Methylomagnum ishizawai: one gene and its partners. The protein of the gene in region 3 interacts with the protein of the main gene of each other region in a pairwise test. Links are inferred from orthologs where the notes say so. Each region holds a gene or a part of one and is shown on either strand. Other genes may lie near its edges.

What was found.
Region 1: the proteins of ftsZ (region 3) and rlmN interact in binary tests that used the Escherichia coli proteins (3 or more experiments, as listed by UniProt). The link is inferred for Methylomagnum ishizawai from one-to-one orthologs.
Region 2: the proteins of ftsZ (region 3) and zapD interact in binary tests that used the Escherichia coli proteins (3 or more experiments, as listed by UniProt). The link is inferred for Methylomagnum ishizawai from one-to-one orthologs.

What each region holds. Positions count from the first base shown.
Region 1 is NZ_FXAM01000001.1:314,719-320,359, reverse strand. The notes cover bases 1,475-4,454. They hold rlmN (dual-specificity RNA methyltransferase RlmN), read left to right. Parts: upstream 1,475-2,395; coding sequence 2,396-3,514; downstream 3,515-4,454. Other genes in these bases: hisS (histidine--tRNA ligase), read left to right, coding at 4,312-4,454; pilW (type IV pilus biogenesis/stability protein PilW), read left to right, coding at 3,511-4,257; ndk (nucleoside-diphosphate kinase), read left to right, coding at 1,990-2,421; B9N93_RS01310 (HesB/IscA family protein), read left to right, coding at 1,586-1,909; B9N93_RS01315 (cysteine desulfurase family protein), read left to right, coding at 1,475-1,505. In the rest of the region: Fe-S cluster assembly transcriptional regulator IscR, read left to right, coding at 1-368; more of B9N93_RS01315, read left to right, coding at 381-1,474; more of hisS, read left to right, coding at 4,455-5,583; B9N93_RS01285 (YfgM family protein), read left to right, coding at 5,600-5,641.
Region 2 is NZ_FXAM01000001.1:1,970,868-1,976,295, forward strand. The notes cover bases 1,731-4,497. They hold zapD (cell division protein ZapD), read right to left. Parts: upstream 3,616-4,497; coding sequence 2,845-3,615; downstream 1,731-2,844. Other genes in these bases: yacG (DNA gyrase inhibitor YacG), read right to left, coding at 2,652-2,837; coaE (dephospho-CoA kinase), read right to left, coding at 3,731-4,354; B9N93_RS08850 (prepilin peptidase), read right to left, coding at 4,359-4,497. Also shown: groL (chaperonin GroEL), read right to left, coding at 1-888; co-chaperone GroES, read right to left, coding at 931-1,221; more of B9N93_RS08850, read right to left, coding at 4,498-5,228; B9N93_RS08855 (type II secretion system F family protein), read right to left, coding at 5,233-5,428. UniProt on the Escherichia coli protein: Cell division factor that enhances FtsZ-ring assembly. Directly interacts with FtsZ and promotes bundling of FtsZ protofilaments, with a reduction in FtsZ GTPase activity.
Region 3 is NZ_FXAM01000001.1:604,845-610,408, reverse strand. What follows is about bases 879-3,781. They hold ftsZ (cell division protein FtsZ), read left to right. Parts: upstream 879-1,708; coding sequence 1,709-2,854; downstream 2,855-3,781. Other genes in these bases: lpxC (UDP-3-O-acyl-N-acetylglucosamine deacetylase), read left to right, coding at 3,025-3,781; ftsA (cell division protein FtsA), read left to right, coding at 879-1,679. Also shown: B9N93_RS02650 (cell division protein FtsQ/DivIB), read left to right, coding at 1-471; more of ftsA, read left to right, coding at 444-878; more of lpxC, read left to right, coding at 3,782-3,939; B9N93_RS02630 (ParA family protein), read left to right, coding at 4,018-4,800; B9N93_RS02625 (dicarboxylate/amino acid:cation symporter), read left to right, coding at 4,991-5,564. UniProt on the Escherichia coli protein: Essential cell division protein that forms a contractile ring structure (Z ring) at the future cell division site. The regulation of the ring assembly controls the timing and the location of cell division.

The DNA of each region.
Region 1 (5,641 bases), 290 kb from region 3 along the record:
CCTATCTGGAACAGTTGTTCGCCCGTCTACGCCGGGCCGGTATGGTGGAAGGCGTCCGGGGTCCGGGTGGCGGCTACCAACTGAGCCGCGACGCCGGCCAGATCAGCATCGCCGATATCATCGCCGCCGTGGACGAGACCATCGATTCCACCCGCTGCGGCGGCAAGGGCAACTGCCAGAACAGCCAGCCCTGCCTGACCCACGATCTGTGGATGGGCCTCAGCGACCAAATCCGCCAGTATTTGGATTCCATCAGCCTGCAAGACGTCCTGCAACGCAAGAACGTCCGCCAGGTCGCCGAACGCCAGGACAAGCAAGCCACCACCTTCGGCCTGGACATACCGCTGCAACGCGACCTCATGATGTGATCCCTCAAGACCATGGTCTATCTGGACCACAACGCCACCACCCCGCTGGACGGGCGGGTGTGGGAGGCGATGCGGCCTTATCTCCAGGCTTTCTACGGCAATCCATCCGGCTTGTATAAGCTCGGCCGCCTGAGCCGCAGCGCCATCGACACCGCCCGCCAACAAGTCGCGGCCCTGGTCGGGGCCGATCCTGCCGAAGTCATCTTCACCAGCGGCGGCACCGAGGCCAACAACCTCGCGTTGAAAGGCTTGGCCCAGGCGCTGCCGCCCGGCCTCGCCGTGGCCGGTGCCACCGAACATCCCTCCGTCAGCGAACCCTTGCGCTTCCTGGAACAACTGGGCTGGCGGGTGGTAACCCTGCCAGTGGACCGCGCTGGACAGCCCGAGACCGATCATCTCGATACGCTGCCCCGCGATGGCTTCCGCTTCGCCACCCTGATGCTCGCCAACAACGAAACCGGCGTGATCCACAATATCGGCCCGCTGGCGGAGTGGGTGGCCGGACGCGGCGGCTTCCTGCATTGCGACGCGGTGCAGGCGGCGGGCAAGATTGCGCTGGACTTCAAGCGCGGCGGGGCGCATTCGCTCGCGCTGTCGGCACACAAGATTTATGGTCCCAAGGGCGTCGGTGCCTTGGTGGTGGACCGCTCGGTGCCGCTCGAACCCCTGCTGCACGGCGGCGGACAAGAGCGCGGCCAACGCGGCGGCACCGAAAACGTGGCGGCAATCGTCGGCTTCGGCCAGGCGGCGGAACTGGCGCTCACCGAACTGGAAGCGCGTAGCGCCCGGCTGCTGCAACTGCGCCAGCGTTTGGAAGCGGGCTTGCGGGAACTGCCCGGAATCAACATTTTTGCCGAGCGGGCCGAGCGCCTGCCCAATACCGTGCAATTCGCCATCGCAGGGTTCGACGGCGAAACCCTGGTGATGAACCTGGACCGCCAGGGCATCGCGGTCTCCAGCGGTTCGGCCTGCGCCAGCGGCGGCGGCGAGCCCAGCCCGGTCTTGACCGCCATGGGCGTTCCGGCGGATTTGGCCAAGGGGGCTATCCGGGCCAGCCTGGGCCAGGACAACACCGAAGCCGATATCGAGCGCTTCCTGGCCGCTTTGCGAACCCTGACCAGCACCCTACGCGGCTGAAACCTCGTGATAAACTGACGGAACCCCGTCTAAAGCACACAGCCCGACTCATTCCATCCCCACCCAGAGGATTCCCCACCATGTCCATCATACTCACCGAACCCGCCGCGACCCAGGTCTCCAAGCAATTGGCGAAACGCGGCACCGGGCTAGGGCTACGGCTGGGCGTGAAGCCCGCAGGCTGCACCGGCTTCGCCTATGTGGTCGATTACGCCGACGCCATCGAGGCCGACGATACGGTGTTCGAGCAGCACGGGGCCAAGGTCGTGGTCAAACAAGGCGACCTTGCCTACCTGGACGGCGTCGAAATCGATTTCCGCCGCGAAGGCATCAGCGAAGCCTTCAAATTCCACAACCCCAATATCAAGGCCACCTGCGGCTGTGGCGAAAGTTTCGCGGTCTGACGCGGCTTTTCTTACTTCCCGCACATAATTCCAGTAAAATCCGCGACTTTTACCCGCAACCCAAGAACCCAGGAGATTCCATGGCGGTCGAACGCACCATTTCCATCATCAAGCCCGACGCTGTTGCCAAGAACGTGATCGGCGCGATCTACAGCCGCTTCGAGCAGGCCGGCCTCCAGATCGTGGCGGCCAAGATGCTGCACCTCAGCCGCGAACAGGCCGAGGGCTTCTACGCCGTCCACCGCGAGCGCGGCTTCTTCAACGACCTAGTGGGCTTCATGATCTCCGGCCCGGTGATGGTCCAAGTCCTCGAAGGCGAGGACGCCATCCTCAAAAACCGCGAAATCATGGGTGCCACCAACCCCAAGGACGCCGCCCCCGGCACGATCCGCGCCGACTTCGCCGTCAGCATCGACGAGAACGCGGTGCACGGCTCCGACAGCCCGGAAACGGCGGCGCAGGAAATCGCTTACTTCTTCCAACCGAATGAACTCTGTCCCCGCACCCGTTGATTCCGGCGAAATCCCCGGAACCACCAACCTGCTCGGTCTCGACCGGAAGGCCATGGAGGCCTTCTGCGCCGGGATCGGCGAAAAGCCGTTCCGCGCTTCGCAGTTGCTGCAATGGATCCATCAGCGCGGCGTCGACGACTTCGCCTTGATGACCAATCTCAGCAAAGTATTCCGCGCCAAGCTGGCCGACACTTGCGAAATCCGCGCCCCCGAGATCGTCCTGGCACAGAAATCCGCCGACGGCACCTGCAAATGGGTGTTGCAAACCGACTCCCAAAACCGGGTCGAAACCGTGTTCATCCCGGAGGAAGGCCGCGGCACCTTGTGCGTGTCCTCGCAAGTCGGCTGCGCCCTGGAGTGCTCGTTCTGCTCCACGGCCAAGCAAGGCTTCAACCGGAATTTGAGCGTGGCCGAAATCATCGGCCAAGTGTGGACCGCCCAGCGCGAATTGGGCGAAGGCCGCATCACCAACGTGGTGCTGATGGGCATGGGCGAACCCTTGCTCAACTTCAACAACGTGGTGTCCGCCATCTCGTTGATGCTGGACGATTTCACCTATGGGCTATCGAAGCGGCGGGTGACGCTCAGCACCTCCGGCGTGGTGCCCGCGCTGGACCGGCTGGCCGAAGTCACCGATATCAGCCTCGCCGTATCCCTGCACGCGCCGCACGACGAACTGCGCGATGTGCTGGTGCCGATCAACCGCAAATATCCGATCCGGGAATTGCTGGCCGCCTGCAAGCGCTATATCGGCCAGGATGGCCGCCGCAAAGTGACTTTCGAATACGTCATGCTGGATGGCATCAACGACAGCCCGGCCCATGCCAAGGCGCTGGTGCGCCTGCTCAGCCATGTGCCCTCGAAGGTGAACCTGATCCCGTTCAATCCCTTCCCCGGCACCGACTACCGCTGTTCCACCCCGGAAAACCTCCGTAGGTTCAGCGAAATCCTGCAACAAGCCGGGCTGATCACCACCACCCGCAAGACCCGCGGCGACGATATCGACGCAGCCTGTGGCCAATTGGTGGGCAAGGTCAACGACCGCACCCGTAGGCAAATCCGCCTGCAACAGGCCGCCACCGCCGCGCCATGAACGTCCACCGCTCGACCGCCTGGGTTTTCGCAAGCTTGCTCGGAGCCTGTTCGTCGAGTCCAGAAACCATCCAAACCTTGCCGCAACCCGCGCCCGTCAAATACAGCCCGCAAGAGGCTTCCAAGATTTATGTCGAAAAAGGCGTGAAATACATGGAAGCGGGCAGCTACGAAATCGCCTTGCAGGATATGAAGCGGGCCATCGACTTGGACGACGACAACAGCGAGGCGTATAACTCCATCGGCGTACTCTACGAACGCATCGACGACTATCCCAACGCCGACGCCAGTTTCAAGAAGGCGCTGTCGCTCAAGCCCGATAATTACGGGGCTCGCAACAATTACGGGCGCTTCCTGTGCAACCACGGCAAGGCCCAGGACGCTTTCGAGCAATTCAACCAGATCATCGGCAACAAGCTGTACGACCAGCCCTGGGTGGTCCTGACCAATGCCGGCATCTGCGCCCGCAAAACGGGCAAGAAAACCGAGGCCGAAGGCTATTTGCGGCAGGCTTTGGACGCCGCACCCAATTTCCCGCCCAGCTTGCTGGAAATGGCGAAACTGAGCCGCGAGAACCGCCAGCTCATGTCGGCGCGGGCCTTCCTAGAACGCTATTTCGCCGCCGCCGGCCCCAATCCCGAAGCGCTCAAGCTCGGCATCGAAATCGAAACCGCGCTGGGCAACGAGGAAGCCGCCCAGGAATACGCCACCACGCTCAGGCAGCGCTTCCCCGGCGGCAAATAGCCCCGAGCATCCGCCGCCCCGTACCGCCGGGGCGAATCTTCATCAGGAGTATCAATGGCTGAAAACATCCAGGCGATCCGCGGGATGCACGATATCCTCCCGGACCAAACGCCGCGCTGGCACCATGTCGAGGCGGTGCTGCGCCGGGTCATGGCGGCCTATGGCTACCGCGAAATCCGTATGCCGCTGGTGGAAAAGACCGAGTTGTTCAAGCGTTCCATCGGCGAAGTCACCGATATCGTCGAGAAGGAAATGTACACCTTCGAGGACCGCAACGGCGATTCCCTGACCCTGCGCCCGGAAGGCACGGCGGGTTGCCTGCGGGCCTGTTTGGAACATGGTTTGATCCATAACCAAGCCCACCGGCTGTGGTACGCCGGGCCGATGTTCCGTCATGAGCGCCCGCAGAAAGGCCGCTACCGCCAATTCCATCAACTCGGCGTCGAGGCTTACGGGATGCCCGGCCCCGATATCGACGCGGAACTGATCCTGCTGTGCCGGAGGCTGTGGCGCGAACTCGGGTTAGGCCACAAGCTGGAATTGCAGCTCAATTCGTTGGGCACGGCGGAAGAGCGCCTGGCCTACCGCGCCAAGCTGGTCGAATACTTCCGGGCGCATTATGAACAGTTGGACGAGGACAGCCGGCGGCGGCTGGAAACCAATCCCCTGCGCATCCTCGACAGCAAGAATCCCGAGTTGCGGGAAGTCATCGAAGGTGCTCCGGTGCTGGCCGAGGAATTCGGCGAAGAATCCAAGGCCCATTTCCAAGGACTCTTGGAACGGCTGGATGAGGCCGGTGTCGCTTATGGGGTCAATCCCCGGTTGGTGCGCGGGCTGGATTATTACTGCCGCACCGTGTTCGAGTGGGTCACCCAGGAACTAGGCGCCCAAGGCACGGTCTGCGCCGGGGGCCGCTACGACGGGCTGATCGAGCAACTGGGCGGCAAAGGCTCGGCGGCGGTGGGTTTCGCCTTGGGCATGGAGCGGCTCATCGACCTGTTGGACGAGCCCGAGCGCTTCGAGGCGGCGGCCCAGCCACACGCCTATCTCATCAGCGTGGGTGGCTTGGCCGAACGCAAGGCCGTGGCCCTGGCCGAATCCCTGCGCGACGCCCTGCCGAGTTTGCGCCTACAAGAACATCGCGGCGGCGGCGGCTTCAAAAGCCAGTTCAAGCGAGCCGACAAGAGCGGTGCCCAGGTGGCTTTGATCCTCGGCGACGACGAGGCCCGTGACCTGACCATCGGCATCAAGCACCTGCGCACCGACGCCGGGCAAACCACGCTGGCCCAGGCGGAACTGGTGTCTTTCCTACAAACACTCATCTGACGGCGAAGGGACCGGAATGGAAGATTTATCCGAAGAAGAGCGCCTCGAAGCGCTACAC
Region 2 (5,428 bases), 1.4 Mb from region 3 along the record:
GCTCAGGATGGCGATATCTTCCAACATGGCCTTGCGGCGGTCGCCGAAGCCCGGCGCCTTCACCGCGCAGACCTTGATGATGCCGCGCATGGTGTTGACCACCAGGGTGGCGAGGGCTTCGCCTTCCACGTCCTCGGCCACGATCAGCAGGGACTTGCCGGACTTGGCGACCTTTTCCAGCACCGGCAGAAGGTCGCGGATGTTGGAGATTTTCTTGTCGTGCAGCAGGATGAACGGGGAATCGAGTTCCACGCTCATGGTTTCCTGGCTGTTGATGAAATAGGGGGAGAGGTAGCCGCGGTCGAACTGCATGCCCTCGACCACGTCCAGGGTGTTGTCGAGGCCCGAGCCGTCTTCCACGGTGATGACGCCTTCCTTGCCGACCTTATCCATGGCGTCGGCGATGATCTGGCCGATGCTCTCGTCGGAATTGGCCGAGATGGAGCCGACCTGGGCGATTTCCTTGCTGGTGGTGCAGGGTTTGGACAGGGCTTGCAGTTGCTTGACCACGACCGCGACGCCGAGGTCGATGCCGCGCTTGATGTCCATCGGATTGGACCCGGCGGTGACGGATTTCAGACCCTCGCGCACGATGGCCTGGGCCAGCACGGTGGCGGTGGTGGTGCCGTCGCCGGCGATATCGGAAGTGCGGGAGGCGACTTCCTTCACCATCTGGGCACCCATGTTCTCGAACTTGTCCTTGAGTTCGATTTCCTTGGCGACGGACACGCCGTCCTTGGTGACGGTGGGAGCGCCGAAGCTCTTTTCCAGCACCACGTTGCGGCCTTTGGGGCCGAGGGTCTGTTTGACGGCGTCGGCGAGGACGTTCACACCGACCAGCATGCGTTGGCGGGCGTCGTCGGAAAAGCGTACATCTTTGGCTGCCATGGTTGCTTAATCTCCTAATGTGTCGGTTGGCGGTCGGTGGGTTTAGGCTACGAATACGCCCATGATGTCGTCTTCGCGCAGCATCAGATATTCGGTGCCGTCGATCTTGACTTCGTTGCCGGCGTATTTGCCGAACAACACCTTGTCGCCGACTTTCACGCCGGGGGCGCGCACATCGCCATTGTCCAGGGGTTTGCCTAGGCCGACAGCCACCACTTCGCCCTTGATGGGCTTTTCCTTGGCCGAATCGGGGATCACGATGCCGCCGGGGGAGGTGCGTTCTTCTTCCCAGCGCTTGACGACGACACGGTCATGTAAAGGGCGGATTTTCATGGTTTACGATCCTTTTCCCGATCATCCGGGAGTTGTGTTGGAAACTGTGGCGGGCCGGTCAGGCGGCCCGCCTCCGTCGATTTGTTGGAGTGCCGAACGGTGTTAGCACTCGCCCTTGAGGGCTGCTAGCGAAGTAGAGACGGGGCTGTTTGTTTTCAAGGGCGGGGAGCAAAAAATTTTTGCGTACACCCAAACCGAAAATGCGCTAGTGCAGCATCACGCCTAGGTTGCCGGGTCTAAGGCTTGAAGGTTTGGCGGGCATTGCCAAACCGAGGGACCGGAGGTGTGAGATGGCGAAGCGATACCGGGTGACGCTCACCGCCGAGGAGCGGGGCGATTTGAAGGGGTTGATCGGGAGTGGCAAAGGCGCGGCGCGGAAGCTGGCCCATGCCCGCATCCTGTTGCAGGCCGACGAGGCCGAGGGCGGTCCGGGCCGCACCGACGCCGGGATAGCGGAGGCGTTGAACGTGGACGTCCGCACGGTGGAGCGGGTACGGCAACGTTTCGTGGAGCAGGGCATTGAAGCCGCCTTGGTGCCCAAACCGACCGACCGGGTGTACGCCCGCCTGCTGGACGGGGAGCAGGAGGCGCGGCTGATCGCGCTGGCCTGTTCCGAGCCGCCCGGGGGCAAGCCGCGCTGGACGCTGCGGTTGCTGGCGGACCGGATGGTCGAACTGGACTACGCCGAAACCGTGTCCTACGAAACCGTGCGGCGCACGCTCAAAAAAACGAGCTCAAGCCCCACCTCCGCAAGATGTGGGTCATCCCGCCCAAGGCCTCGGCCGAGTTCGTAGCCGACATGGAGGACGTGCTGGAGGTCTACCGGCGGCCCTACGACCCCAGGCTGCCGGTGGTCTGCTTGGACGAGTCCTTCGTCCAGTTGGTGGGCGAGGTGCGCGAACCCCTGCCGATGGGGCCCGGCCAGCCGGAGCGCTACGACAGCGAGTACGTCCGCAACGGGGTGGGCAGCCTGTTCATGGCCTTCGAGCCCCTGGCGGGATGGCGCGAGGCCCGGGTCACCGAGGGCCGGACCCGCAAGGACTTCGCCGGAATCGTCCGGGACCTGGTCGATGGACGCTACCGGGACGCGGACAAGGTCGTGGTGGTCATGGACCAGTTGAACACGCACTCGGCGGCCAGCCTGTACGAGGCCTTCCCGCCGGAGGAAGCCCGGCGGATCGCCGAGCGCTTGGAGATCCACCACACGCCCAAGCACGGCAGTTGGCTGGACATGGCCGAGATCGAACTGAGCGCCCTGGCCCGCGACCTGCCCGAGCGCGTCGGCCAACGGGACGACCTGGTCCGCCACGTCGCCGCCTGGACAGAGCGCCGCAACCAAACCCAGGTCAAGGCCAATTGGCAATTCACCACCGCCGACGCCCGCATCAAGCTCCGCAAGCTCTACCCCACATTCGACGGGTGACAGAGCACTAGGTGTCGGGGTCCGCCGGAGCGGCGGGAGGCTGTTCGGCTTCGGCCGGGATGGCGTAGGACTCGGTGGCCCACGCCCCGAGATCGATCAGCTTGCAGCGCTTGCCGCAAAAAGGCCGGAACGGCCAGGCTTCGGTCCATTCCACGGGCCGGCCGCAAGTGGGGCATCGCACCGTCGTGGCCATGGTGGCTTCACAACAGGCAGCAGGTGAGTTGGAACCGCACGTCTTCCGGGCATTGCACGGGCCGTCCAGTGGCGTCGGGCCGCATGAAGCGCACGGTAAAGCGGTGTTTGCCGCCGCTGATCTCGGCGAAATAGGGCTGGCCGCGCTCGATTGCCACCCGTAGCAATTGGTAGGGCAGGGTGTGGTCCAGGGTTTTTTGGAAAAAACCCGTGGCGGCGATTTCCAGGCCGGGCGTGCCGTAGCTGCGGATGAAGTTGAGCAGAAGATCGATGGCGGTGCGGATCGCCTGGAACGGGAGGATCCATTCCTCCAGGTCGCGCCGACGCTGGGCGTCGTCGAGTTGCAGCCAATAATGGAAGGCGGGCAGGTCGAAGCTGCATGTTCCGCCGGGAATGGTGCTGCGCTGCGAGATGCTTTTGAACAGGTCGTTCTCCATCAGGGAGACGCCGATCTTGCCGGGATTGCCGTAGAGTTCCTTGCTCAGGGCGTCGAGCCGGGCCAGGAGGGTCTCCACCTTGCCATGGTCGATATCCGGTTGGGTGCGGGTCAGCTTGGCCAGCGCCGCCGAGTGCCGGTCCAGTTCCTTGAGCGTTTCGGATTTGAGGTCGTTGCGGCTGAACAGGCTCAGCACGTCCAGCAGGGTCGAGATGACGGCCCGGCTGTCCCAGACCGAAGCCCCGGCCACGAAGTGATCGACCTGTTGGAACAATTGTTCGAGGCGCATGAAGAGGCGGATCCGTTCGTTCAGCGGAAATTCGTAGATAGTGAAGTTGTTCAAGGGGAAGAATCCGGTCAGGGATGTCGGGGGCCAATCCGGTTTGGCTTGGGTGGGTGCCCGTCCATAGGCGGGCAACATTTTCGTTGATCGACCTTATTAGTCAATAGCGACGGTTTTATGGCGGCGGCGCGGCGTTTCCGGGCCTGGAATCCGATGCGAGGGCCAGATAAAGCCGGTGCAGGCGTTCCACCGGCCCGGCGAGGTCGGCCACGGTGCCGGTGTTTTCGAGGATATCGTCGGCGGCGGCTTGGCGTTGCGGGCGGTCGATCTGGGCGGACAACATGCGGTTGGCCTGGGCGGCGTCGATGCCGTCCCGCGTTTGTAGCCGTTGCCGCTGGAGACCCACCGGGCAATCCACCACCAGCAGCCGGTCCACCAAGCCGCGCCGACCGGTTTCCAGCAGCAAGGGGACGACCAAGAGGCAATAAGGCGTGGCCAGCGCCGCCATCCGCCGTTCCAGTTCGGCGTAGACCCTGGGATGGAGCAAGGCTTCGAGCCAGCGGCGCTCCGCGGGGTCCGCGAACACGATCCGCCGTAGCCGTTCCCGGTCCAGGCAGCCCGCCTTGAGGATATCCGGGCCGAAACGCCCGGCGATGGCGGCGAGGGCCGGTTGGCCGGGTTCGACCAGATCGCGGGCGACCCGGTCGGCGTCCAGCACCGGCACGCCCTTCGCCGCGAACAGTTCGGCGACCGTGGTTTTGCCGCTGCCGATGCCGCCGGTCAAGCCCACTTTGAACATGGGTTTAGTGGAATTGGCCGAGATAGGCCGCGTTGATGGCATCGCCCCAAACCAGGGCGATCCAACCGGCGATGGCGAGGTAGGGGCCGAACGGGATCGGTGTACCCCGTTCCTGGCGGGACAAGAGGATCATGGCGATGCCGATCACAGCGCCCACCAGCGAGGACAATAAAATCACCATCGGCAGTTTGTCCCAGCCCAGCCACGCGCCGATCAGGGCCAGCAGCTTGAAATCGCCATAGCCCATGCCTTCCTTGCCGGTCGCCAGTTTGAACAATTGATAGACCGTCCACAGGCTCAGATAGCCGAAGATGGCCCCGAGGATACTGGCCGTGCTGTCGGTGAAAATCCCGAACAGGCTGAGGAACAGGCCCAGCCACAGCATCGGCAGGGTCAGGCTGTCGGGCAGCAATTGCCGGTCGATATCGATGAAGGTCAAGGCGATAAGGCACCAACTCAGGGGCAGGGCGGCGGCGGTTTGTGGCCCGAAGCCAAAACGGTAGGCCACGGCCACCGAGACCAGGGCGGTCAGCAATTCCACCGCCGGATAGCGCGGCGAAATCCGCGTCCCGCAGCCGGAACAACGCCCGCGCAGCAGCAAGTAGCTGAGGACGGGGATGTTCTCCCCGATGCCGACCGGCTTGGCGCACTGGGGGCAATGGGAGCGGGGCGTCAGCAGGTTGTAGGGCGCTTCCGGCGCGGCCTCGGGTTCCAGTTCCAGGTAGTTGCGGCATTCCTGTTTCCAGGAACGTTCCAGCATGATGGGCAGCCGGTGGATGACCACGTTGAGGAAGCTGCCGACCGTCAGGCCCACCAAGCCGACGACAGCCAGGAACCCGGCGGGGTTTTCGGCCAGGATATCGAATGAATTCATAGGCTTAGATGGCGGAACCCAGTTTGAAGATCGGCAGGTACATCGCGATCACCAAGCCGCCCACGATCACGCCCAGGATCGCCATGATCATGGGTTCGAGCAGGCTGCTTAGGGAGTCCACGGCGTTATCGACCTCCTCCTCGTAGAAATCGGCCACCTTGCCCAACATGCTGTCGAGGGAGCCGGATTCCTCGCCGATG
Region 3 (5,564 bases):
AGCGTGGCGGATTACCAACATCTACCACGGCTATCCGGCCCGGAAGGCCAGGAAAAACTGGTACTAGGCACTTTGCGGGCGCTCAACGCCAAGCTGGAACGGCGGAACCTACGCATCGTCACCCTGAGCCTGAGCAAACGCCGGGCCTGGGTAGCGCGACTGGAGAACAGCGTGGAAATCGTGTTCGGCCATCAAGACCCCTTGGCGGCCTTGGAACGCACCCTATCCCTGCTGCCGCGTTTGGGGGAAGATCGTATCGCGGCCATCCAGAAATTGGATTTACGTTATCCCAACGGTTTCTCGGTCATCTGGAAACCCTTGGAACCAGAACCACCGCCCACCGGCAATCCCCCCGGCGGAGCGCTGGAACAAGCCCCACGGATACCTGAAGCAACCCTCGAACCGAAGTTTCGACTGACCCAAACGGATAAAACAACGATTCAATGGCTAGAAAATCGGATCGCAACCTGATTGTGGGCTTGGATATCGGCACCTCGAAGGTCGCCTGCATCGTCGGCGAAATCGGCGAGGACGGCGATATCGAAGTGATCGGCATCGGCAGCCATCCTTCCCGCGGCCTCAAGAAAGGCGTGGTGGTGAACCTGGAAACCACCGTGCAGTCGATCCAACGGGCGGTCGAGGAAGCCGAGTTGATGGCGGGTTGCCGGATCCACTCGGTTTACGCCGGCATCGCGGGTAGCCATATCAGCAGCATGAATTCGCATGGTATTGTCGCCATCAAGGACAAGGAAGTGGTGCAAAGCGACGTGGACCGGGTGATCGATTCCGCCCGCGCCGTCGCCATCCCCGCCGACCAGAAAATTTTGCACATCCTGCCCCAGGAATTCGTCATCGACCGGCAGGAAGGCATCAAGGAACCCATCGGCATGTCGGGCATCCGCCTGGAAGCGCGGGTGCATATCGTGACCGGCGCGGTCAGCGCGGCGCAGAACATCGTCAAATGCATCCGCCGCTGCGGCCTGGAAGTCGAGGATATCATCCTGGAACAGTTGGCCTCCTGCGCGGCGGTGCTGACCGAGGACGAGAAGGATTTGGGCGTCTGCCTGGTCGATATCGGCGGCGGCACCACCGACATGGCGGTGTTCACCCACGGCGCGATCCGGCATACGGCGGTCATCCCCATCGCGGGCGACCAAGTGACCAACGATATTGCAGTGGCGCTCAGGACGCCGACCCAGTTCGCCGAGGACATCAAGATCAAGCAGGCCTGCGCCCTGACCCAACTCGCCAAGCTGGAGGACACCATCGAGGTACCCAGCATCGGTGACCGGCCCGTGCGGCAGATTTCCCGGCTGAACTTGGCGGAGATCGTGGAGCCGCGCTACGAGGAACTGCTGTTGTTGGTGCAAGCGGAGTTGCGCCGCAGCGGCTTCGAGGACTTGATCGCCGCCGGGATCGTCCTGAGCGGCGGCAGTTCCAAGGTGGAGGGCTTGGTGGAACTCGCGGAGGAAATCTTCCATATGCCCGTTCGTCTCGGCATTCCGCAATACGTGACCGGACTCAACGAAGTGGTACGCAATCCGATCTACGCCACCGGCGTCGGTCTGTTGCTATTCGGCAAGCAACAACACGTCCAGAGCGAACCGCACATCGCCGTGGGCACCGGCTTCAAAGGATTGTGGGCACGGATGAAACAATGGTTTACGGGCAATTTTTGATTACAGACAGTTACGGTGGGGTTGAAACAATGAAATTCGAACTCGTGGATTCTTACAGCCAGAGCGCCGTCATCAAGGTGATCGGCATCGGCGGCGGTGGCGGCAACGCCGTCAACCATATGGTCAACAGCAGCATCGAGGGCGTGGATTTCATCTGCGCCAACACCGACGCCCAGGCGCTCAAGAGCATCCGGGCGCGTTCGGTGATCCAGCTCGGCAACGCCCTGACCAAGGGCCTGGGCGCGGGGGCCAACCCCGAGATCGGCCGCCAGGCCGCGCTCGACGACCGCGACCGCATCATGGAAGTGCTGGAAGGCGCGGACATGGTGTTCATCACCGCCGGCATGGGCGGCGGCACCGGCACCGGCGCGGCCCCGGTCATCGCCGAGATCGCCAAGGAAGCCGGCATCCTGACCGTGGCCGTGGTCACCAAGCCCTTCCCGTTCGAGGGCAAAAAGCGCCGCGACCTCGCGGAAAAGGGTATCGACGAACTCAGCCAGTTCGTGGACTCGCTCATCACCATCCCGAACGAAAAACTGCTGTCGGTGCTGGGCAAGGACGTGAGCCTCATCAGCGCCTTCGCCGCCGCCAACGACGTGTTGCTGGGCGCGGTGCAGGGCATCGCCGACCTCATCACCCGCCCCGGCCTCATCAACGTGGACTTCGCCGACGTGCGCACGGTCATGTCGGAAATGGGCATCGCCATGATGGGCACCGGCATCGGCCTCGGCGACCACCGCGCCCGCGAAGCCGCCGAAAAGGCCATCGCCAGCCCGCTGCTGGAAGACATCAGCCTGAGCGGTGCCCGCGGCGTCCTGGTCAACATCACCGCCTGCCAAGACCTCTCCATCGGCGAGTTCGGCGAAGTAGGCGAAACCGTGCGCGAATTCGCCTCCGACGAAGCCGTGGTGGTGATCGGCACCGCCATCGACCCGACCCTGGAGGACGAAGTGCGCGTGACCGTGGTGGCCACCGGCCTGTCCAGCCAGCGCCAAGCGGTCGAAGCCCCGATCAAGCTGGTGCGCAATACCTCCGGCGAGGTCGATTACGGCACCTACGAACGCCCGGCCAAATTCCGCAAGGAAGCCAAATCCGAAGGGCGCAACGAAACCAAGAAGGATATGGACCTGGAATATCTGGACATCCCGGCCTTCCTGCGCCGCCAAGCCGACTGAAGCGACGCTTTCCCCCGCTTCCAGAATGGGTGGCCAGGACCCGCCGCCCATTCCCCCCTTGCACGGTCTTTATCTTTCCAGCCCGGACGTGGCACGGGCCGTGCAGCTTCCTCCCTGTGGGTGGCCTAACCCACACGGACTCCATCCAATACTTCCAATAGGTGAACCGGATGATCAGGCAAAGAACACTGAAGAATGTCATCAGAGCGACCGGCGTGGGTTTGCATACCGGCGAAAAGGTTTATCTCACCCTGCGCCCGGCGGCGGCCAACACCGGGATCGTGTTCCGCCGGGTGGACCTGCCCGAGCCGGTGGTGATCGAGGCCCGGCCCCAGAACGTCGGCGAAACCACGCTGTCCACCACCCTGGTCAAGGACGGCGTGAAAATCTCCACGGTCGAGCATCTGCTATCGGCGCTGGCGGGCCTCGGCATCGACAACGCCTACGTCGATGTCAGCGCCCCGGAAGTGCCGATCATGGACGGCAGCGCCGGTCCCTTCGTCTTCCTGATCCAATCCGCCGGGGTCGAGGAACAGAACTCGCCCAAGCGCTTCATCCGCATCAAGAAGGCGGTGCGGGTCGAGGACGGCGACAAATGGGCCTGCTTCGAGCCTTACGACGGCTTCAAGGTGACTTTCACCATCGATTTCGACCACCCCGCCTTCCTCAAGGACACCCAGACCGCCAGCATCGACTTCTCCTCGACCTCGTTCGTGAAAGAAGTCAGCCGGGCGCGGACCTTCGGCTTCATGCGCGATATCGAAGCGCTCAGGAAGCGCCGCTTGGCCCTGGGCGGCAGCATGGACAACGCCGTGGTGGTGGACAATTATCGTGTGCTTAACGAAGACGGTCTTCGCTACGCGGACGAATTCGTCAAGCACAAGATTCTCGACGCCATCGGCGATTTGTATTTGCTGGGCCATAGCCTGATTGGCTCGTTCACCGGCCACAAATCCGGCCACGGCCTCAACAACCAATTGCTGCGCGAACTCCTGTTGCAAACCGACGCCTGGGAAGCGGTCACTTTCGACGACGACGAAGTGCTGCCGATCTATTTCATGCGGCTCGCCCAAGGGGCGCGCTGACCGCCTGTGATTCCCGGCGGGACGGCCCCGGCCGCCCGCCCCGACGCTTACAACACAGCCATTCCATAAGAAACCATCATGCGCAGGGTCATTTTCAATCAGAAAGGGGGGGTGGGTAAGTCCACGATCACCTGTAACCTCGCCGCCATCAGCGCCGCCGAGGGCAAGAAAACACTGGTCATCGACATGGATATCCAGGGCAATTCCACCCATTACCTGCTCGGCGACAAGGTGCCCGACCCCGACGCTACCCTGGCGCATTTCTTCAAGGAAACCCTCAGCCTCAACCCGTTCAGCAAGGGCCAGGAAGGACTGGACGACAACATCCACGCCACGCCCTTCCCCAACCTCTACGTGCTGCCCTCGCACCCGGAAATGGAACCCCTGCAAGGCCGTTTGGAATCGCGCTACAAAATCTACAAGCTGCGCGAGGCGCTGGACCAGCTCCAAGGCTATGAGCGCGTCTATATCGACACGCCGCCGATCCTGAATTTCTTCAGCCGCTCGGCCCTGATCGCCAGCCATGCCTGCCTGATCCCCTTCGATTGCGACCAATTCTCCCGCGACGCCCTCTACACCCTGCTCGCCGCCATCGCCGAGATCAAGGCCGACCACAACAACGGCCTAGAGATCGAGGGCATCATCGCCAATCAATACCAAGGCCGCGCCACCCTGCCCCGACAGATGGTGAACGCCCTCCTGTCCGAAGGCCAGCCGGTGCTGAAAACCAAGCTCTCCCCCTCGGTCAAGGTGCGCGAATCCCACAGCCAATCCCAGCCCTTGATCCATTACGCGCCGGACCACAAGCTGACCAAGGAATTCAAAGCCTTGCACAAGGAAATCCACAAGAAGCAGGCTTGATCTCCCTGGCGCATTTTCACATTGCCTGTAGGGCTATCCCGGTGGGCATAAGTGCGTGCCCACCCTACGGCTGAGCGTACACCCAAACCGAACATGCCCTAGCCCGGACCGACCGAAACGGAATCCGGGCCACGCACTCCAGGGAAGCGAACCCCAAATCCCCCGCCCGATCAACCCCTGGAGCCTTTCCATGCACCGCAACAAGCTTTGGCCGCTGCCGCTCTCCCTGCGCGTCGTGATCGCGGTCACGCTCGGCATTTCGCTCGGGGCTTGGAGCGGCACCCGGCCTTTCCTCTGGGGGCTGGACACCGGTCATCTAGGCCAGCTCGGCCTCCTGGTCATCCGCCTGCTGAAGGCGCTGGCCGTGCCCTTGATCCTGTTCGCCATCCTCGACGCCTTCACCCACGCGCCCATCACCGCCAAGAGCGGCGCGCGGCTGGTCGGCATCTGCCTGGTCAATGTCTCGGTGGCCTTCGCCATCGGCCTGACCCTGATGAACAGCTTCGAGCCAGGCCGGGCTTGGCAAGGCCATATGGAACAGCTCACGGCCCAGGTTCCCAGCGCCCCCGACAAGGCCAAGGCGGCGGCGGACGCCTCGCTCGACCCGCTCAAGAACCTCTCGGGCTACATCCCGCAAAGTCTGGTCGAACCCCTGGTCAGCAACAATGTGATTTCGGTGGTGTTGATCGCCCTGTTGTTCGGCGCGGCCCTGCGCTGGCTGAAAGAGCGCCAGGGCGAAACCGATGTGGCCGATATCCGCCCGC